3 regions of the Streptomyces sp. NPDC088254 genome follow, and region 3 is predicted to be linked to each of the others. Evidence: riboswitches for the same ligand, from Rfam matches in the RefSeq annotation. Region 3 holds a riboswitch; each other region holds the start of a gene.
What was found. A riboswitch is a leader RNA that binds a small molecule or an ion and turns the genes downstream of it on or off. The one in region 3 is predicted to bind cobalamin.

Region 1: it holds a riboswitch for cobalamin, as region 3 does, so the genes downstream of both, ACIOC0_RS21455 (ABC transporter substrate-binding protein) here and ACIOC0_RS03290 (DUF4430 domain-containing protein) in region 3, are expected to answer to the same signal.
Region 2: it holds a riboswitch for cobalamin, as region 3 does, so the genes downstream of both, ACIOC0_RS33470 (ribonucleoside-diphosphate reductase subunit alpha) here and ACIOC0_RS03290 (DUF4430 domain-containing protein) in region 3, are expected to answer to the same signal.

Annotation. Positions count from the first base shown of each region.
Region 1 is NZ_JBIURQ010000007.1:168,458-175,560, forward strand. Features, by position in the region: gene ACIOC0_RS21440 ((2Fe-2S)-binding protein) at 1-291, opposite strand, end outside; gene ACIOC0_RS21445 (ABC transporter ATP-binding protein) at 285-1,355, opposite strand; gene ACIOC0_RS21450 (FecCD family ABC transporter permease) at 1,352-2,455, opposite strand; gene ACIOC0_RS21455 (ABC transporter substrate-binding protein) at 2,452-3,687, opposite strand; cobalamin riboswitch at 3,914-4,100, opposite strand; gene ACIOC0_RS21460 (YnfA family protein) at 4,676-5,011, opposite strand; gene ACIOC0_RS21465 (hypothetical protein) at 5,023-5,217, opposite strand; gene ACIOC0_RS21470 (MerR family transcriptional regulator) at 5,302-5,757, opposite strand; gene ACIOC0_RS21475 (DoxX family protein) at 6,100-6,447, opposite strand; gene ACIOC0_RS21480 (acetoacetate--CoA ligase) at 6,444-7,103, opposite strand, start outside.
Region 2 is NZ_JBIURQ010000013.1:179,658-186,760, forward strand. Features, by position in the region: gene ACIOC0_RS33450 (extracellular solute-binding protein) at 1-1,003, opposite strand, end outside; gene ACIOC0_RS33455 (GntR family transcriptional regulator) at 1,358-2,122, shown strand; gene ACIOC0_RS33460 (DUF3311 domain-containing protein) at 2,245-2,520, shown strand; gene mctP (monocarboxylate uptake permease MctP) at 2,517-4,145, shown strand; cobalamin riboswitch at 4,311-4,448, shown strand; gene ACIOC0_RS33470 (ribonucleoside-diphosphate reductase subunit alpha) at 4,568-6,958, shown strand; gene ACIOC0_RS33475 (ribonucleotide-diphosphate reductase subunit beta) at 7,015-7,103, shown strand, end outside.
Region 3 is NZ_JBIURQ010000001.1:709,337-716,439, reverse strand. Features, by position in the region: gene ACIOC0_RS03300 (hypothetical protein) at 1-1,128, shown strand, start outside; gene ACIOC0_RS03295 (cobalamin-binding protein) at 1,168-2,088, shown strand; gene ACIOC0_RS03290 (DUF4430 domain-containing protein) at 2,103-2,591, opposite strand; cobalamin riboswitch at 2,754-2,898, opposite strand; gene ACIOC0_RS03285 (ABC transporter ATP-binding protein) at 3,014-4,816, opposite strand; gene ACIOC0_RS03280 (ABC transporter ATP-binding protein) at 4,816-6,540, opposite strand; gene ACIOC0_RS03275 (ABC transporter ATP-binding protein) at 6,534-7,103, opposite strand, start outside.

The sequences.
Region 1 (7,103 bases), on a different contig from region 3:
GGGCCCCAGATCGGGGACGCGGCCGGAGAGTGCGGCGCAGGCCAGGGCGATCGACCAGAGCCGGGATGCGGTGCCCAGGTGCAGCGTGGACGCGGCCACCCTGGGCTGGTCGGTGCCCAGCCGCCCGGAGACGGTCCGGACGCATTCCTCCAGGGCATGCGGGTCTGCGTACAGGTCGGTCAGCGGCCGAAAGCCGGGGGCCTCGGGGCGGGGGCCGGTGGCCACCGCGAAGTAGGGGCCAATTGTGGAGATCCACGCCAAGGTGTCGGGGGTGAGGGCCGCGGTCACCACGTCCGCACCGTCCGCGTCAACTCGTGGAAGCCGCAGACGCGGACGACCTGGCCGTCCGGTCCTGTGAGGGTGAGGCGGTCTGCTCCGTCCCAGCTCAGCCGGGGAGCTGCGGCCGAACTGCCCGGCCCGGCGACGGCCAGTCCTTCCCGGGCGAGGGCGCGTTCGAGGAGCGGGCGCACATCGATCGGCGCGTCCACCGTCACTGCGGCGCGTGCTGTGCGGCGCAGTCCGAAGGTGCCGGAGACCGGGTCGAATGCGAGGTGGTCGGCGTCGAAAGCCCCCGCGACGGCACCACTGCGGATCACGTCCTCGGGCGCCCCGGAGTGAACGCGGGATTCGCGGTCGACGAGCCAAACGGCGTCGGCCACCCGCAGGGCCAGTTCCAGGTCGTGGGTGCTGACCACGACGGTCAGTCCCTTGTTCCGGGCGAGGTCGCGCAGCAGTACGGTGAGACCCACTCGTGAGGGGACGTCGAGGAAGGCGGTCGGCTCGTCGAGAAGGACGACGTCGGGCTCCTGGGCGAGGGCGCGCGCGGTCAGGACGCGTTGACGTTCGCCGTCGGAGAGTTCGGCAGCCGGCCGTTCGGCCAGGTGTCCAGCGCCCACTGCTTCCAGCGACCACTCGACAACCGCGTCGTCCGCGGCCGTGAGGCGGCCGGTGAACCCGGTGTGCGGGTGGCGGCCGAGGCCGGCCAGTTCGCGTACGGACAGCAGCCCGGGGTCCACCCGGTCCGTGAGGACGACCGCCAGCCGACGGGCGAGCGCGGTCGGCGACGTCTGTGCGAGGTCGCAGCCGCCGATCCGGATCCGGCCGTCGAGCGGCGGTAGGAGCCCGCACAGGGTCCGCAGCAGCGTGGACTTGCCCGCGCCGTTGGGCCCGAGGAGTACGGTCAGCTCACCGGCCCGCGCCTGAAGGTCCAGTCCCGACAGCACGGACCGGCCGGCTGTGCGCCCGCGCGGTGACCGGGTGCGATAGCCGACAGCGAGCCCTTGGGTGGTGAGGCCGCCGTGGCGGCCCGGTACAGCGGCCGCGTCCGTGAGGGGTTCGGTCATCGTGTCGGTCACGAGGCCACTCCTTGTACGCCGCGACGGCTGCGGATCAGGAACGCGATGACGATGGGGGCGCCGAACAGTGAGGTGACGGCATTGAGCGGCAGCACGGAATCCGTTCCCGGGGGCTGGCTCAGCAGCGCGCACGCCAGCGCGAGGAACGCCCCGGCGAGCATCGACGCCGGGATCAGTGCCCGGTGGTCCGAGGTCCCCAGCGCCACCCGCGTCAGATGTGGGACGGCCAGGCCCAGGAAGGCGATCGGCCCGCAGAACGCTGTTGCCGCGCCCGCCAGCAGCGCTGTGCCGAACAGGGCGAGGTCGCGGCTGCGCCGCACGTTCAGGCCCATGGTGCGGGCGTAGTCCTCGCCGAGCAGCAGGGCGTTGAGGCGTTTGGCGGTCAGCAGCGCGGTCAGCAGGCCGGCGCCGACGACGGGCAGCATGACGTGGAGGTCGGGCCAGGTCGTGGCGCCGAAGCTGCCCAGGCCCCACACGACGAACTGCTGGGCGCGCTCGGGCCGGGCGTAGACAAGCATCACGCCGACCACCGCGGTGGCGGCCGAGCCGATCATGACTCCGATCACGAGCAGGGTGACGGCCGACCGCACCCATCGGGAGAGCAGCAGGACGAGGGCCAGGACGGCGGCGGCGCCGAGCGAGGCCGCGATGACGACGCCCACGCGCCCCAGCCCGGCCAGGTCGCCGGTGAAGCTGCCAGTGACGCCGCCTGTGCCGACCACCACGGCGGCCACACCCATGCTGGCGCCCGAACTCACCCCGAGGGAGAACGGGTCGGCCAGCGCGTTGCGGAACAGCGTCTGCATCTGTACGCCGGCCACCGCGAGGGCGGCACCGACTGCGGTTGCGGTCAGCGCGCGCGGCAGTCTGACCTGCTCGACGATCACGGTCCACCGCGGGTCCTCGGCGGTGCCGCCGAACAGGACCCGCACCACCTCCGCGACCGGCACAGGATGGGAGCCGGTCGCGACGGCGAGGATGAACAGTGTGGCGGTACCGGCCGCGAGGGCGAGGACGACGGCTAGGCGCCGTCGTCCCGGGCCTATCGCCCGCGGGACGTCCGAAGCGGGGGTCGCCTTGGTTGCCGGGTGTGTCGTCACGCCTTGGGCACCGGCTGGTAGAAGGTGAAGGTGTGGCCCTTCGCTTGGTCCGGGTGCATCAGCGCGAAGAGGTCGGCGAGTACCAGGTCCGGGCGCAGCACGCCGCGCTCGAAGTAGTCGTTGCCCCCTCCGGGGCCGAGCGCCTTCGTGTTCGTCCAGACCGCACCGCCGGACAGCGCCTTCAGCTGCCCGTACCGGCTGTCGGCCTTCACGGCGTCTGCGGTGGACTTCCACTGCTGGTCAGCGATCCATACCGGAGCCTGGCCGCCCTTGGCGTACACGGCCTCGAAGTTGAGCTGGAGGCCGCCGGTGCCCTCGTCGCCGGCCCACGGGTAGGTGCCGCCCGCGTCCTTGATCAGCTGGGCGGCGTAGCTACCGCCGGCGGGCATGGACCACGTGCCCTGGTACATCGTGCCGGGCAGGACCTCGACGGCCTTGCCTGCCTTGACCGCCTGCGCGCCCTTCTCTGCGACCTTCCGGTAATCGCCCTCGATGGTGTCGAACACCTCACCCGCACGCTTCTCCGCCCCGGTGAGCGCGGCCATCGCCTTGACCCACTCGGCACGCCCGAGCGGACTGGCCTCCAGCCACTCGGCGTTGGCGACCACGGCGATGCCCGCCTGACGCAGCTTCGGGTACTGAGGGTCGTCGGTGCCCTGGGTCATCAGCACGTCGGGCTTGGCGCCGATGACCGTCTCGGCGTTGAGCGTGCGGTCCTTGGCGTACTCGGTGACCTTGCCGGCCTTCACCCGCTCGATCACCTCGGCGGAGGAGATGGCCGTGGCGCTCGCGACACCGGTCAGCACGTCCAGGGTGCCGGTCTCGGTCAGCAGCGGCAGGTGGGTCGTCGAGGCGGAGTACAGGCTCTTGACGGGCACGGTGACCTGCTGTGCGGACGCCAGTTCGCCGGTCAGCTTCGGCTTCGGAGCACCGCACTTGACCAGTACGTACGACTCGGGCTTCCCCTTGGGGAAGGGCTCTTTGACGGTGAGGACCTGGTAGCTCTTTTCGTACCGGAGCGTGAAGTTCTCGGCGTGCTTCACCGTCGACTTGACCGGGAAGTAGTCCTTGGCCGGGTCGAAGTCCTTGATGCAGCCCTCGCCGGCGGCTTGGGCCTTGGCGTCGGCGGGTGGGCCGGAGTCGCCGCCGCACGCGGTCAGCGTGAAGGCGGCGGCGAGGAATGCCGCAGCGGCGACCTGACGGTGGCCGGGCATGGCGGAACGTACGGACACGGTGACTCCTGGTGGCGTGCGTAGGCAGTGCGCACCGGCATGGCGGGGCGCGTGGTGCGGCGCATGGGAAGGAACCCGCTGAGGGAGGAGGTCGTCAGAAGCTGAGAGAACCGACTCGTGCGTCAAGCCGGGCAGGCCGACTCCGAAGGGCCACAGGCAGCGCGAAGCTGCCACCACACATACGCAGGCACATGGGTGCCACCGCCTCTCCTGGGGAAATCCGCCCCGTACTTCGAGGTGCGACGGCGTGAGTCTCCTGACTCGGGATCACAGCTTCTCCGGCCTTCCCGCCCCGGACGGGGCGGTGGCCATGGGTGGAGTCGCTCCCCCTACACAGTGGCGGTACCGTGCCGGAATCTCACCGGCTTCCTCGTTCCGCCGTCGCTTGACGGACCGAAGCATCGCAGAACCGGCTACGGCCCCGCCAGACCCACTTTTGTGGGACCGGCCACAACTGCGAGGGGCAGCGTTGGGGGCGTCAGACGACGAACTGCCTTGGGGCGCGGCCTTACCGAGGAGGGGCGCGGCGCGTGCCCTCCGGAAGGCGAGCGGCGTGCAGCCGAAGACGGGCAGGGCCGGACCGCCGACCAGGTTCCTGAGGGCTCGTCCGCCGCGATCTCGGTCCGGACGCGGCGAGCGGCCTGAAGCCCATGCTGGCGTACACCGTCTTGGCTCCTGGACCTTCCAGTGCACTGGAAGGTCCGACGTGCTGACCACAGGCGGTGAGCTCGGAGGACAGCAGAGTGCGGATCACGTTGCTGACGCTTCCCGACTGCCCGAACGCCCCACTTGCCCGCGAGCGGGTGACCACTGCACCGGCCGGCCGCGACGTGCCGGTGGAGCGGATCGAAGTGCGCGACGAGGGCCAGGCTGATGGGGATTCCTGGAACGGCCAGGGTGCTCGCCTCCCCGCTGCGTCCGGAGTGCGACAGAGTGGGAAGTTGCACGGTGCGGCTCACGCTGTCGGGGTCCGGGTCCGTGGCGCGGGTCAGTGGCTGCGGGGCGCGTACATGATCACGGCCATGCCGGCGAGGCAGACCAGGGCGCCGACGACGTCGTACCGGTCGGGGCGGTAGCCGTCGGCGATCATGCCCCAGGCGATCGACCCGGCGACGAAGATCCCGCCGTACGCGGCGAGGATGCGGCCGAAGTTGTCGTCGGACTGGAAGGTGGCCACCACCCCGTACAGGCCCAGGGCGAGGACACCGGCGCCGATCCAGATCCAGCCCTTGTGCTCGCGGATGCCCTGCCACACCAGCCAAGCGCCACCGATCTCGAAGAGGGCGGCGACGACGAACAGGGCAACGGAACGAGCGACAGTCATACCGCCGGACCCTACCGGCGGCCCGCGCCCGCGATCTTCAGCGGGTCTCCGGACGCCTTGCAGCCGCACCCGCTCTCACCATCGGCCTTCGGCGCGCAGGAGCATGAGTGGCGGCGTCGGCCGAGCCACCGGGTCCCGGCGGCGAGCACGGCCAGCACGACGGCGGCGGGCACGGCCAGCACGACGGCGGCGGGCAGCCAGCCCACCACCACCCCCGCCCCGGCCCCGACAACACCCGCAAGGGCGGCCAGGCCCCCAGGGCCTTGGGGGCGCGGTGGGGGAGGGCGGGGTCAGCAGCAGGGGCCGGCATGGCGGTTCTCCTCGGCGAGGGCGGTGAAGGGGATGGGACAGCAGGTACTTCCGGCGCATACGGTCAGGTCGTCGCACCCGGCTTCGACCGCCGCTGCCGGGGCGGTGCGGATGGTGGTGAGGTCGGCGATCTTCGCGTCGACCTCGGCGAGCTTGGCAGCGGCCCGCTCCTGGAGCCTCGCGACGGGACGGCCGTGCCGGTGGCGGACGGTCCCCAGAAGCTCGGCGACCTCGTCCAGCGTGAACCCGAGGCGTTGGGCGGCCTTGATCACCCGCAGCGCGGTCACCGCGTCCTCGCCGTACAAGCGGTGGCCGCCGTCGCTGCGTTTCGGCTCGGCAAGCAGGCCCCGCCGCTCGTAGTAGCGCAGGGTCTGGATGTTCACCCCGGCCGCCTCGGCGACCTGACCACTGCGCTCGCCGACCGGCGGAAACGACATCAGGCCAGGGCTGCGGCAGCACCCGTGACGCTCATTTGACGCTCCGGGCGTCGGGGAGCCGACTGGCCGGACCTGAAAGCTGGCCCTGACCAGCACGTTCTTTCGCATCGGGCCGTGGTGACATCTTTCCGATGACGTCGCACGTGGACTTGCGACCGGACGCATGGAGTGATCTTCTGCGCCTTGGTCCGGCAGCGCCTGGCGCTCTGAATCGGTCCTGCCCGCTTCTGCGAAGGCTACGAGGGGAACGCCCGCCCTGCGGGATGCTCAGCACCCCATCGACGACGAGACCGCGCACCTGGGCCGGCGCGTGCAGCGCTTCCTCCGGCGCCCCCGGAGCGGTCAGAGGCCGGGGAGCAGCACGAGATACCAGGCGACCAGGGCCGCGCATGTCACCGCGGGGAGGAGCTTGGTCAGCCCGTCGCCCTTGCGTACGTGCGTGATCACGGCACCGGCGAGCAGGATCAGCAGCCCGAAGCCGGCCAGGCCGCCGCACAGCGGTACGACCGGGCCGAGGGCAACGCCTATGGCGCCCATCAGCTCCAGCCCGCCGATGACCCGGTAGGCCGCGGTGGTGAAGCCGGCGTGGGCGGCCAGCTCGGGCATCGGGCCCAGGGCCAGAACCTTGGCCGCGCCCAGCAAGGCGAAGATCAACGCGATGAGACAGGCCAGCGAGGCGGGGAGGATCACGGGACGTCCTTGGGGGTGTGCGGGCGGCGGGCATGGCGGCGTTCGGCCCCCAGGCCGGCGAAGTAGGCGATCAGGGCGGGGTTGTCGACCGCGGAGGGATTGAGGATCTGTTCGGCGGGGGCGCCCTGAAGGAGGCGCTTGACCGGGACCTCGAGCTTCTTGCCGGTCTTCGTGTGCGGGATGGCCGGCACGGCGAGGATCTCGTCGGGGACATGGCGGGGTGAGGCGCCGGTGCGGATCGCGTCGCGGATCTTCTCGCACAGGGACTCGTCCAGGACGGTCCCGTCGGCGAGGACCACGAAGAGCGGCATCCAGTAACCGCCGTCGGGTTCCTCCGCGCCGATGACGAGGGCCTCGGTGATCTCGGGGAGGCGTTCGACGATGTCGTGGATGTCGGCGCTGCCCAGGCGTACGCCGTTGCGGTTGAGCGTGGCGTCGGAGCGGCCGTGCACGATCACCGAGCCGTGGGAGGTGTGGGTGATCCAGTCGCCGTGCCGCCACACGCCCGGATAGGCGCTGAAGTAGGCGTCGCGATAGCGGCTGCCGTCAGGGTCGTTCCAGAAGTACAGCGGCATCGACGGCATCGGCCGCGTGACGACGAGTTCGCCGACCTGGTCGATGACCGGCAGACCCGCGGCGTCGTACGCCGCGAGCGC
Region 2 (7,103 bases), on a different contig from region 3:
AGGCGTTGATCCACTCGGCGGCGAGGGCCTGCGCGTCGGACTTCACCGGCACGGCGAGGTCGGAGCCGCCCAGGAAGACGGGGAGGTTCTTCCCGGACGGACCGGGCATCACGAAGTTCTCGAGGTTGCCCTTGAGCTTGCCGCTCTTGTCGTTCTCGGGGGCCTCCGCGGTCGCGCCCTCCCAGGCCGCGCCGAAGATCATGCCGGACTTGCCCTGGCCGTAGACGATGTGGCGGTCGGACTCGTCCTTGGTCTTGTCGCCGTGCATGTACCTGTCGACGACGTTCTTGAACTCGGTGAGGCCCTTGACGGACTCGGGTGAGGACAGGTTCGCCTTCCACTCGCCGCCCGACTCGACGGCGATCGAGCCGCCGGCGTCGTAGACGAAGGACATGGCCGCGTACCAGTCGCGGGTGGGCTGGTACCAGGCGCTGAACTTGCCGCCCTCCTTCTTCTGGAGTTTGTCCAGGGCGGCGGTCAGCTCGGCGTAGGTCCTGGGGGCGGCCTTGACTCCGGCGGAGGCGAAGAGGTCCTTGCGCCAGTTGCCGACGCGGCCGCCGGCGTAGTACGGGACGCCGTAGGTCTTGCCCTCGTAGGAGACCGAGGCCTTGAGGCCGTCCAGCCAGGCGGAGGAGTTGTCGAACGCGGAGGCGTCGAGCGGGGCGAAGGCTCCCTTGACCATGTAGCCGAGCATCTCGGTGTTGCCCATCTCGACCACGTCGGGGGCCTTGTCGGTGGCGAGGACCGCGTCGAGCTTGGCGTTCTTGTCGGGCCAGCCGTAGTACTCGTGGGTGATCTTCACACCGGGGTGCTTCTTCGCCACGGCGGCGTCGGCGGCCTTCACCAGGTCCGGCCAGTTGTTCTGGGCGTCGACCGTGAGCCAGACCGTCAGTTCGCCGGCCTCGGATCCCTTGTCCGCCCCGCTGTCCTTGCCGTCCCCGCACGCCGCGACGGAGACCGTCATGCCCGCGATGCAGATCGCGGCTGCCAGCTTGCGCTTCACGCCACCCTCCTCAGGGATGCTGCGAACCCCCCTGCCTCCCGTGGTGAACGTGGGGCCGGGACCTGGACCAATGGTGTAGACCAGTGCGCCGAGCCTGGCGCAGGCCCACAGCGGTGTCAAGGGTGGCGGAAAGGCGTTTGACCAGCCGTTATGGGACCTACATATGAAGGAACCTTTAAGTAAGAAGCCCTTGAAAACACGGCCCGCGTGGCATGCTGAGCCGCTAGACCACTTGCCGTATGGACTAGACCAGCAAGGGTCGCGACGGTATACAGAGGGATCACGGGGACGCGGCGCACGGGGCGGCGTCGCCGCATCACGATGCGACCCGCATCCGGAGCCGGAAGGCAGGCCATGAGCACCGACGTCAGCAGTGCGGAGAACGAGGGTGGGGCGACCGTCCGCACCGCGCGCGTGCCCAAGTACTACCGCCTGAAGAAGCACCTGCTCGACATGACGCAGACGCAGGAGCCCGGCACGCCGGTGCCGCCCGAGCGGACGCTCGCGGCCGAGTTCGACACCTCGCGCACGACCGTGCGCCAGGCCCTGCAGGAACTGGTCGTCGAGGGCCGGCTGGAGCGCATCCAGGGCAAGGGCACGTTCGTCGCCAAGCCCAAGGTCTCCCAGGCGCTGCAACTGACCTCCTACACCGAGGACATGCGCGCCCAGGGGCTCGAACCCACCTCGCAGCTCCTCGACATCGGCTACATCACCGCCGACGACACCCTCGCCGGCCTGCTCGACATCACCGCGGGCGGGCGCGTCCTGCGCATCGAGCGGCTGCGCATGGCCAACGGCGAGCCGATGGCGATCGAGACGACCCACCTGAGCGCGAAGCGCTTCCCGGCCCTGCGCCGCTCGCTCGTGAAGTACACGTCCCTGTACACCGCACTCGCCGAGGTCTACGACGTCCGTCTCGCCGAGGCCGAGGAGACCATCGAGACCTCCCTCGCCACACCGCGCGAGGCCGGTCTGCTCGGCACCGACGTGGGGCTGCCCATGCTGATGCTCTCCCGGCACTCCCTGGACAAGGAGGGCGAACCGGTGGAATGGGTGCGCTCGGTGTACCGGGGGGACCGCTACAAGTTCGTCGCACGGCTGAAGCGGCCGCAGGACTGACCGCGGGCGCAGCGGGAAGACTGGGACCGATATCCGGACGGGGTCTTCCGCTGGGCTTTATCCGTCACCTACATTGCCTGCGCGTTTGCACAGGTGATCAACAAGGGGACGGAGTGGCCTGAATGTCGGAAGCCCCAGAGGTGTCGAGAGGTCCGGTGGTGACGCCCGTGCGCGTCGTCATCGGTCTCTGCTTGTTCGCGCCCTTCGTGGCGATGCTGTGGGTCGGTTCTTACGCCAAAGTGGAACCGGCGGTCGCCGGGATCCCCTTCTTCTACTGGTACCAGATGCTGTGGGTGCTGATCTCCACCGCGCTCACGATGACCGCGTACAAGCTGTGGCAGCGTGACCAGCGCTCCCGCGGTGCCGGCAAGAGCCGGGACGGGGGTACGGCGAAGTGAACGACGGCGTGAACGGCGTCGCGCTCGCCGTCTTCATCTTCTTCTTCCTGGCCGTCACGGTCATGGGCTTCCTGGCCGCGCGCTGGCGCAAGGCCGAGAACGAGCACAGCCTCGACGAATGGGGCCTGGGCGGCCGGTCGTTCGGAACCTGGGTCACCTGGTTCCTGCTGGGCGGCGACCTGTACACCGCGTACACCTTCGTCGCCGTCCCGGCGGCGATCTACGCGGCGGGTGCGGCGGGCTTCTTCGCGGTGCCCTACACGATCCTGGTGTACCCGCTGATCTTCACCTTCCTGCCGCGGCTGTGGTCGGTGTCCCACAAGCACGGGTACGTGACGACCTCGGACTTCGTGCGCGGCCGGTTCGGCTCGAAGGGGCTGTCGCTGGCGGTCGCCCTGACCGGCATCCTCGCCACGATGCCGTACATCGCGCTCCAGCTCGTCGGCATCCAGGCCGTGCTGGACGTGATGGGCGTCGGCGGCGGCGAGGACACCAACTGGTTCGTCAAGGACCTGCCGTTGCTGATCGCGTTCGGCGTGCTGGCCGCGTACACCTACTCCTCGGGACTGCGGGCCCCGGCGCTCATCGCGTTCGTGAAGGACACGCTGATCTACATCGTCATCGCGGTGGCGATCATCTACATCCCGATCAAACTGGGCGGTTTCGACGAGGTGTTCGCCAGGGCGGGCGACGCGTTCAGCCAGACCAACCCCGCGACCGGCAAGCCGCGCGGGGCCCTGGCGCCGGCCGAGGCGGGCCAGTGGACGTACGCCACGCTGGCCTTGGGCTCCGCGCTGGCGCTGTTCATGTACCCGCACTCGATCACCGCGACGCTGTCCTCGCGCAGCCGTGAGGTGATCCGGCGCAACACCACGATCCTGCCGCTGTACTCCCTGATGCTCGGGCTGCTCGCACTGCTGGGCTTCATGGCCATCGCGGCCGGCGTCAAGGTCACCAACGGGCAGCTGGCGATCCCGCAGTTGTTCGAGGACATGTTCCCGGACTGGTTCGCGGGCGTGGCCTTCGCGGCGATCGGCATCGGCGCGCTGGTCCCGGCGGCCATCATGTCGATCGCGGCGGCGAACCTGTTCACCCGCAACATCTACAAGGACTTCATCAAGCCGGACGCCACACCGAAGGAGGAGACGCGGGTCTCCAAGATCGTGTCCCTGCTGGTGAAGGTGGGCGCGCTGGTCTTCGTCCTCACCATGGACAAGACGGTCGCCATCAACTTCCAGCTGCTGGGCGGCATCTGGATCCTGCAGACCTTCCCGGCCCTGGTCGGCGGTCTGTTCACCCGCTGGTTCCACCGGTGGGCGCTGCTCGCCGGCTGGGCGGTGGGCATGGTCTACGGCACCCTCGCCGCGTACGGCGTCGCCTCCCCGACGCAGAAGCACTTCGGCGGCTCCGCCAAGGAGATCCCCGGCATCGGCGAGATCGGCTACATCGGTCTGACGGCGTTCGTGCTCAACGTCGTCGTCACGGTGGTCCTGACGTTCGCCCTGAAGGCTGTGAAGGCCCCCGACGGCGTCGACGAGACGTCCCCGGCGGACTACACGGCGGACGCGGGCGACCCGGGCGTGCAGGTGGAGCTCCCGCCGGCGACGGCGGGTACGAGCCACTGACGCGGGGCGAGCGCCCCCGCCCCGGCAGCGGCGCCGGGGCGGGGGCGCTCGCCTTCTCCGGTCCCGCCGGAATCCGCACGCCACCTGGACCGGATCACTCTCCTCACCTGCCGGCTGACGCTCTGGAGCCGCCGCGACACAACATCTGGGGGTGGCGTGGCGGGTGAGCACAAGATGTATGCTCGTGCTCGCTGTCGCCGCAGGGGAATCCGGTGCGAATCCGGAACTGTCCCGCAACGGTGTACTCGTGCATCACCGCACGCCAGTCCAGTCCGAGGACCTGCCGGCAGCGCGTCCGGCCCATCCGGTCCGGACGCCCGACGTCCGGGCCTCGCGGAGTGGGCCGGTGGACGCGACGCCGTGCGCGCTCGCGTGCTGCCCCTGCCCTCCGCCAGGCCCCGCCGAGCGAGGGAGAGCCCCACGTGACCATCGCGCCAGCCGGTCCGGCTTCAGCAGTCACCCCCGTGGAGGACGACGGTCCCGGCGCCGCACTGCTGCGGACCCTGACCGAGCTGACCGCCGACCTGCCCGCCGCCGACCCCGGACGGGTCGCCGCCGCCGCACTGCGCGGCCGCTCCGCCCGGGGCAGCCACGAGGAGGTCCTCGCGGAGCTGCGCGAACTGGCCACGGAGGCCGCCGCGGGCCTGATCTCCGAGGACCCCGCCTACTCCCGGCTGGCCGCCCGGCTGCTGACCATCGGCATCCGCGCCGAGGCCGCCTCACAGGGCGTCACCTCGTTCACCGAGTCCATCGCCGTGGGCCACCGCGAGGGCCTGATCGCCGACCGCACCGCCGAGTTCGCCCGCCTCCACGGCCGCCGCCTCGACGCGCTGGTCGACACGGAGGCCGACGACCGCTTCGGCTACTTCGGGCTGCGCACCCTGCACAGCCGCTACCTGCTGCGCCACCCGATCACCCGCAAGGTCGTCGAGACGCCCCAGCACTTCCTGCTGCGCGTCGCCGCCGGTCTCGCCGAGGACGACACCCCCCGCTCGGTCGACGAAGTCGCCGCGCTGTACGGCCTGATGAGCCGCCTCGACTATCTGCCGTCCTCCCCCACCCTCTTCAACTCCGGTACGCGGCACCCCCAGATGTCGTCCTGCTACCTCCTCGACTCCCCGCTGGACGAGCTGGACTCCATCTACGACCGGTACCACCAGGTCGCCCGCCTCTCCAAGCACGCCGGCGGCATCGGGCTGTCGTACTCCCGCATCCGCTCCCGGGGTTCGCTGATCCGCGGCACCAACGGGCACTCCAACGGCATCGTCCCGTTCCTGAAGACGCTGGACGCGTCGGTCGCCGCCGTGAACCAGGGCGGCCGGCGCAAGGGCGCGGCGGCGGTCTACCTGGAGACCTGGCACTCCGACATCGAGGAGTTCCTGGAGCTGCGGGACAACACCGGTGAGGACGCCCGCCGTACGCACAATCTCAACCTGGCGCACTGGATCCCGGACGAGTTCATGCGCCGTGTGAACGCGGACGCCGAGTGGTCGCTGTTCTCCCCCGCCGACGTGCCGGAGCTGGTCGACCTGTGGGGCGATGAGTTCGACGCCGCCTACCGCAAGGCCGAGGCGGAGGGTCTGGCGAAGAAGACCATTCCGGCCCGCGAGCTGTACGGCCGGATGATGCGCACCCTCGCGCAGACCGGCAACGGGTGGATGACCTTCAAGGACGCCGCCAACCGCACCGCCAACCAGACGGCCGAGCCGGGGCACGTCGTGCACTCCTCCAACCTGTGCACGGAGATCCTGGAGGTCACCGACGACGGGGAGACGGCGGTCTGCAACCTGGGGTCGGTCAACCTGGGCGCGTTCGTCGACACGGCGACCGGCGACATCGACTGGGAGCGGCTGGACGGCACCGTCCGCACGGCGGTCACCTTCCTCGACCGCGTCGTCGACATCAACTTCTACCCCACCGAGCAGGCGGGCCGCTCCAACGCCCGCTGGCGTCCGGTGGGCCTGGGCGCGATGGGCCTCCAGGACGTCTTCTTCAAGCTGCGGCTGCCCTTCGACTCCCCCGAGGCCAAGGCGCTCTCCACGCGCATCGCCGAGCGGATCATGCTCGCCGCGTACGAGGCCTCCGCCGACCTCGCCGAGCGGAACGGCCCGCTGCCCGCCTGGGACAAGACCCGCGCGGCACGCGGGGTGCTGCACCCCGACCACTACGGCGTGGAGTTCACCTGGCCGGAGCGCTGGGCGGCCCTGCGCGAGCGGATCGCCTCCGTCGGCATGCGCAACTCCCTGCTGCTCGCCATCGCGCCGACCGCGACGATCGCCTCGATCGCGGGCGTCTACGAGTGCATCGAGCCGCAGGTGTCCAACCTGTTCAAGCGCGAGACGCTGTCCGGCGAGTTCCTGCAGGTCAACTCCTACCTGGTGCAGGACCTCAAGGCGCTGGGCGTCTGGGACGCCCGCACACGTGAGGCGCTGCGCGAGTCGGGCGGCTCGGTGCAGGACTTCGCGTGGATCCCGGCCGACGTGCGCGCCCTGTACCGCACGGCGTGGGAGATCCCGCAACGCGGCCTGATCGACATGGCCGCCGCCCGCACCCCGTACCTGGACCAGGCGCAGTCGCTGAACCTGTTCCTGGAGACGCCGACGATCGGCAAGCTCTCCTCGATGTACGCGTACGCATGGAAGTCGGGCCTGAAGACCACGTACTACCTGCGCTCGCGCCCGGCGACCCGTATCGCCCGCGCGGCCGGCTCCCAGGGCCAGCCCGCGAAGACCGTCCCCGTCCAGCAGACGCCCGCCGAAGACGCCGTCGCCTGCTCCCTGGAAAACCCCGAGTCCTGCGAGGCCTGCCAGTAATTCCCACCCGCCACCCGACCACCACCCCTGGAGGACGGCGCTTCGCGCCGACTGCTATGACCCAGAACCTTCTCGACCCCGGCTTCGAGCTGACTCTGCGCCCCATGCGCTACCCGGACTTCTACGAGCGCTACCGGGACGCCAT
Region 3 (7,103 bases):
TACCGCAACCTGCTGTCCACGGCGGGCTGGCCGTCCTCCTCGCCCGTCGTCACCGACTACGAACGCGCCACGCTGAACGCCTACGCTGCCGGCATCGACCCCGCCCGGGTGTCCGCATCCCGCAACCTGATCGCCGACATCTACGGCTACTGGCAGACCGCCGAACCCGGCTACATCGGCCCCTTCGCCAACTTCAACGGCACCGTCTTCGCCGCCCTCGCCCTGAACGGTGCGAAGACCCAGTCCGGGCAGGCCCGCATTCCGCAGGCGCTGCGCGACGCGGTCGTCACCCGCCTCCGGGCCAACCAGCACAACGACGGCGGCTGGAACTACAGCAAGGCCGAGGGCAACCCCAGCCAGCTCGCCGCCGCGAGCGACATCGACATGACCGGAGCCGCGATGGCCGCCCTGTGTGTCTCCGGGGTGCCGAACACCGACACCGACATAGTGCAGGCCAAGGCGTTCCTCAAGAGCAAGCTGGTACCGAACAGCGGTGCCTTCAACGCGATGTTCGGCGTCAACACCGACTCCAACGGCTGGGCCGTCTCCGGCCTGAACGCCTGCGGCATCAACCCACAGACCGGTGACTTCCTCACCTCGATGGGCAAGACACCGGTGGACTTCCTGATCGCTCAGCAGTTCAACCCGGGCGGTGGCTTCAAGTACCTGCCCTCCGACACCGCGCCGACGGCGTACGCGTCGATCGACGGACTGCGGGCCGTGGCCGGCGGCGGCTTCACGGCTACCCCGCCGGTTCCCACGACTCCGGGTGCGCCGCAGTGGGTGGCCCAGTCCTCCCTCACCTCAGGTACGGCCACGAAGCTGGCGCTCACCGTGGACGACGGCGCGGGTGGCCTGAAGGTCTGCTCCGTCGCCCTCACCCCGGCCGGCTCGACGACCACGCTGGGTGCGGTCCTCGACGCGGCCACGAGCGCCGCCACGCCGTCCGGCTGCGTCACGAGTGTCACTCCGTCCTCCGGCACCGGAATCATCACCGCCGTCAACGGCAAGGCCAACAGCGGATCCAACACGTGGAAGGTCAGCATCGACGGCTCGGCGTTCACCGCCGCCACGCGGGGCACGGTCGTCGGCGTCGGTGACACGATCGCCGTACGCTGGGGCGCCTGACACCAGTCCTGTCGGCGCGGCGGGACCCAGAGTCGAGGTATGCGCATCGTCTCCCTGCTGCCCGCCGCGACCGACATCGTCGCCGAACTCGGACTGACGGACCAGCTGGTCGGCCGCACCCACGAGTGCGACTGGCCACCGGGCGAGGTCGCGTCGGTACCCGTGGTGACCGGCGCGGACCTGGACCAGGAGGCACTCACCAGCAGGGAGATCTCCGACGCCGTCGGTGGCTCGGCGCACTCCGGTTCGTCGTTGTACACGCTCGACACGGAAGCACTCGCGACCCTGCGCCCCGACGTGATCCTCACCCAGGATCTCTGCGACGTGTGCGCCGTCTCGTACGAGAAGGTCAGCCGCACGGTACGACTGCTCGACGCGGACACCCAGGTCCTCAGCCTGGAGCCGCGCACACTCGACGACGTCCTGGACTGCCTGGTCACGGTGGGCGAGCTGCTCGGCGTACGCGGGCTCGCCGAGCAGAAGCGGGCGGCGATGGCGGCCCGCCTGGACCAGGTGCGCGCAACGGTCGCAGGACGTCAGCGGCCGCGCGTGGTAGCGATCGAGTGGCTCGACCCGCTGTGGCCCGCCGGGCACTGGGTGCCCGAGCAGGTCACGACGGCCGGCGGTGAACCTCTGCTCGCAAGGCCGGGCGAGCACACCAAGCCGATGACCTGGGAGGCGGTGCGCGCCGCGCAGCCGGACGTGGTCGTTGTCCTGCCGTGCGGCTTCCCACCCGAACGCACGCTGCGGGAAAGCACGTTGCTCACAGGGCTACCGGGCTGGCCGGATCTGCCCGCCGTACGGTCCGGCCGGGTGTGGGTGCTGGACGGCCCCGCCTACTTCAACCGCCCGGGGCCACGGGTGGTGCGCGGAGCCGAGGTACTCGCCCATGTCCTGCACAACGTACGGACCGGAGAGCCGGTCACACCGGCCGAGGCACGTCCGTTCCCTGACCGGTGACGAAGGAACAAGGGTCAGAACGCTGTCCAGGTGAACGCCACCTTGTCGCCGGCGTTCAGCTTGAACTGGCAACCGCCCACCGGGGTGGACGTGCCGTTGACCGAGATGTTCCAGTAGGCGCTGCCACCACCGCTCACGTTCTTGATGGTGTCGACCGAGTAGTCGTCGAACGACGCGTACCAGGTGCCGTCCCAGGTGAAGTGCCGTTTGCGTGCAGCGTCGTCGAGGGCCGCGGTCGGCGTCGGCACGGCGGAGGGGTTGGCGCCGCCGTTGGTGCCGTCGCATCTGTGCGTGCCACCGGTCGCGGTGGTGACCTCATGACCTCGGGTTCTGATCTTCCCCTTGAACAGCAGGCCGTCCGGGCCCTGCACGGTGAGGGTCACCTTGACGGGAGCGTTCGTACCGGGCGTGCTCTCGGCCTGGGCAACCGCCGGAGCGGAGGCGAGCGCGAGTCCGAGAGCGGTCGCGGCGATCAGGCTGCGGCGTGCGGATGTACGGTGCAAGGCTGGAGCCTTCCTGATGGGGTGGCCCGCAGCCCATCGCCGTGCGGACGGAAATCACCGGAGCGTGTGGTCCACCACCGTGGTGTACGACGGCTTGACGGCACCGACCCAGTGCGACCCGAACGAGGCTCTCGGCTTCGCGCTGCAGACCATGACAGTGGGAAGCGGTTCACGGCACGCGCCGGGTATCCCGACTCACGGCCCTACGGCCGCACACGGTTGCAGGTCAGCGCCGGACTTCCACCGGCTTCCCCCAGTCGCGCGCCTATGCGGTTGTCGTGCTGACGGCTCGCGTGTACCAAAGCACAGGCGAACTGCCCTCATACTATGGCGATTCGACGAGCCCACATCGGACTTTCTGATATTGGCTGAATGACTGCCCGCAATGACCATGCGCCGCGGTCGGGTGACGGCACGCTCGATCACACACTTCGCGCCACTCGTCCCTCAGCCGGGTGGTGCGGCTGCTCGCTGAGCAGGCGCCGGTAGTGCGTGCAGCGGGCGAGAAGTTCGTCATGGGCACCGATATCGATGACCTGGCCTTCTGCGAGGAGGACGACCGTGTCGGCGGCGCGGAGGGTGGAGGGACGGTGCGCGACGACCAGGGTGGTGCGGTCTGTCCCAGTAGTGCGGAGCGCGCGGTCGACAGCCGCCGCGCTTTCGGCATCCAGGTTGGAGACGGCTTCGTCGAGGACGAGGACGGGGGCTTCGGTCAGCAGCGCGCGGGCGATGGCGATGCGCTGGCGTTGTCCGCCGGAGAGGTGCGCGCCGCGTTCGCCGGCCTGGGTGTCGTACCCGTTCGGCAGGTCGTCGACGATGAAGTCGTGGGCGTGGGCGGCACGGGCGGCGCGCTCTACTTCCGCGTCGTCGGCGTCGGGGCGGGAGACGCGGATGTTGTCGCGGATGCTCATGTTGAAGAGATACGTGTCCTGCGGTACCGCGACGATCAGCCGGTGCAGCAGGGACAGGGGGAGAGTGCGCAGGTCGTGGCCACCGACGCTGATCGTTCCGGTGCCGGGATCCCAATGGCGCAGGAGGAGCGACGCGCAGGTGCTCTTGCCGGCGCCGGAGTGGCCGGCGAGTGCGATCGTGGATCCGGCGGGGAGGGAGAAGGACACGCCGTGCACCGCATCCGGCAGGTCGGGGGCGTAACGGAAGCAGACGTCTTCGAAGGTCACGGTGGGCTCGATCGCCCCGCTCGGTGTGGCGTTCTCGCTCGACTGGTCGGTGACGTCCGGCCGTGCGGTGACGATGTCGGTGAGACGGGTGGCCGCGGCTCGGACCGAGGCGAGTTCGCGCCAGGTGTCGACCAGGGTCATCAGAGGGAGGAAGGTGAAACCGCCGAGGACGGCCGCGATGGGGATCCGGCTCGTCTCCAGGTGGCCGTTGTGGACGAGGGCCAGGGAGGTGAGCAGGACAGCGACGAGGCCAACGGCGGCGATGGCGTCACCAGCGGCCTTTTCGATGCCTCCGCGCGACCGGTGGGCAAGGGTGGCTCGGCCCAGCTGCATGGTGGCCTGGCGCAGGCGCTCGATCTGCGTCTCCTGGCGGGCGAAGACCATGGTCTCGGCCAGCCCCTGCACAGCGTCGACGGTTTCCGCGGCGGCTTCACCGGTGGCCTCGCGCATGCGTCGGCCCTGGTCGGCGGAGCGACGACGCAGCCAGAACGGCACGGTGGCCATGAGGATGATCGCGGGGAGCAGCGCTGCGCCGACCATCGGGTGCAGGACGAACGCCGCGATGAGGCAGGCGGGCGGTACGGAGCCGGCGACGACAAGTGGGCTGAGGCTGTGGGCGAAGAACAGCTCGAGGAGTTCGACGTCGGCCATCGCGGTGGCTCCGATGTCCCCGGAGCGACGGCGCAGCAGGTAGCCGGGGGTGAGGGCGGCCAGGGACCGGTAGCAGCGGTCGCGCAGGTCGGCCAGGACACGGAAGGCGAGGTCGTGCGCGAGGTAGGACTCGGCCCAGGCGGCGAGGACCTTGGGGAGGACCAAGGCGGCCAGGAGCCATAGGGCCGGCGTGAGGTCGCCGGGAGCCGCGCCGGACAGCGCCCTGCCGATCAGGTGAGCACCGACGAGGGCCGCGGTGAGGGCCAGAGCCTGGTCGAGCAGTCCACAGCCGATGGCGCCGAGCAGGCGTGCGCGTTCAGGTCGCAGCAGTGTGCGAAGGGCGGCGCGTTGACCTTGTGGTGCGGTGGTCGTCTCGGATCCGGACGTGGAGGTCATCAGACGGCTCCCTCGCGCTGCCGGGCGATGAGTCTGGCGTAGGCCCCGTCCCGGCTGAGTAGCTCGGTGGGTGCGGCGGCTTCCGCGATGTGCCCGTCGGTGAGGACGACGAGGTGGTCGGCGCCTGCGACGGTGGACAGCCGATGGGCGATCACGAGGACCGTGCGTCCGGCACGGAGTTTCTCCAGAGCGTCTACGACGGCCTTTTCTGCGGCGATGTCGACGCTGGACGTGGCCTCGTCGAGGATGAGCAGCGGTGCGTCGGAGACGAGAGCCCGGGCGACGGCCAGGCGCTGACGCTGCCCGCCGGACAGGCGCATGCCGCGTTCGCCGATGATCGTGTCGTAGCCGTCGGGCAGGGCGGTGATGAAGTCGTGGGCGTGAGCGGCGCGGGCCGCGTCCTCGATGTCACTGCGCGAGGCCCCCGCACGGCCGAAAGCGATGTTGTCGCGGACAGTACCGTGGAAGAGGAACACGTCCTGGGAGACGACGGCGATCCGTGCGTGCCAGTCGGCCAGGGGCGTCTCACGCAGGTCGAGGCCGTCTGCGGTGATGGTGCCGCGGTCGGGGTCGGCGAAACGCAGCAGCAGACGTGCCAGGGTGGACTTTCCGGCGCCGGAGGGGCCGACCACGGCGGTGGTCGTTCCAGCCTCCAGGGTGAGGCTGACGTGGTCGAGGGCCGGGCTGTCCTGGCCGGGGTACGCGTAGTGGACGTCGTCGAAGACGACTCGGGGTGCCGTGTCAGGGTCGGCAACCCGCAGTGTCCCGCTGTCGGCGACCGTCGGCCGGGTTTCGAGCAGTTCACGGATCGCCTCGTGGGCGGGCAGGGCCGTCTGTCCGGCGTGGAAGGCCGTCATGAGATCGGTCACCGGGCGGAACGCCTCGCGGGACAGCAGCAGGACGGCGAAGACGGCGGACAGGCTCAGGCTTCCGGCGGCGTACTGCCAGGCTGCCAGCCCGACGGCGGCGGAAGTGCCGAGGGCGGCGAAGAACCCGACGAGGCCGGCGGACACGGTGGCGATCTGCGTGAAGCGGAGCGAGGAGCGGTAGAAGTCCCAGGCGCTGCGGACGAGTCGGGTGGCGAAGGGCTGGTGTGCCCCGACGGCCTTGAGCGCGGCCAGTCCCTGTACGGCGTCCAGGTAGTCGGCGCTCAGGCCGCGCCAGCCGCGCATGTAGTCCGTTCTCAGACGGCGTACGCGGTGCCGCAGCAGCCGCGGCGTGGCTCCGGCCAGGACGGCTGTGACTGCCACGAGCAGGGCCACGTGCGGGTCGATCGCGGTGAGAACCGCGACGATGCCCACGAGACCGATGACGGAGATGAGCACCTGGGGCAGGAAGATGCTGACGAACCGGTCCAGGGCGTCCACGCTGTCCTGGAGCGTGGTGAGCACGGCTCCCGTGCGTTGCCTGGTCGTGTAGCCGGGACCGAGGGTGATCAGATGCCGGTACAGACGCAGCCGCAGTGCCGTCTTGACGTGCTCGGCGCCGCGCGCCGCCGTGACCTCGCGCGCCCAGGTCAGGGCCGCGCGTACGGCGGTCAGAGCGAGCGCGCCACAGCAGGCCACGACGGCCCCAGTGAGATCACCGTGCAGGCCACGGTCCACGGCGAGGGTCAGCAGCAGACCTTGCCCGATGTAGCAGGCGGACACCGCCACTCCGAGGGTGACCGACGCCGCGAGCCATCGGTACCCGGGCCGGGCGTGGGCGAGCAGGGCTGTCAGCACGCGGGTTCCTCCTGCGAGGGGTGGGCGACGGCCGGCATGCCGGAGGTGTCCAGGGGCTCGCACCACAGACCGTGCCGCCCGGGAGCGATCTCGACCTGCCGTGCGCGAACGCCGAACACCTCGGCCATGAGAGGTGGCTGGAGCACCTCCCGGGGTGGGCCCGCCGCGACGACCGTTCCTCCGGCGAGGACGCACAACCGGTCGCAGTAGCGCAGCGCCAGGTCGAGGTCGTGGACGGCGAGTACGGTGGTGACGCCCAGCTCCCGCACGGTGAGGAGTGCGTCCAGCTGGTGTCGTATGTCGAGGTGGTTGAGGGGTTCGTCGAGGACGAGGACCCGGGGCTGCTGGGTCAGGGCGCGGGCCAGCAGCACGCGTTGGCGTTCGCCGCCGGACAGGGTGCCGATGTCACGGTCGGCGAGCCCCAGCGCTCCGACCCGGCGCATGGCCTCCTCGGCGATCCAGTGGTCCCTTGCGGTGGGGTTCTCCCAGGTGCGCAGGTAGGCCGTACGACCGAGCAGGACGACCCGGCGGACCCGCAGCCCCGAGATCGGCTCGGACTCCTG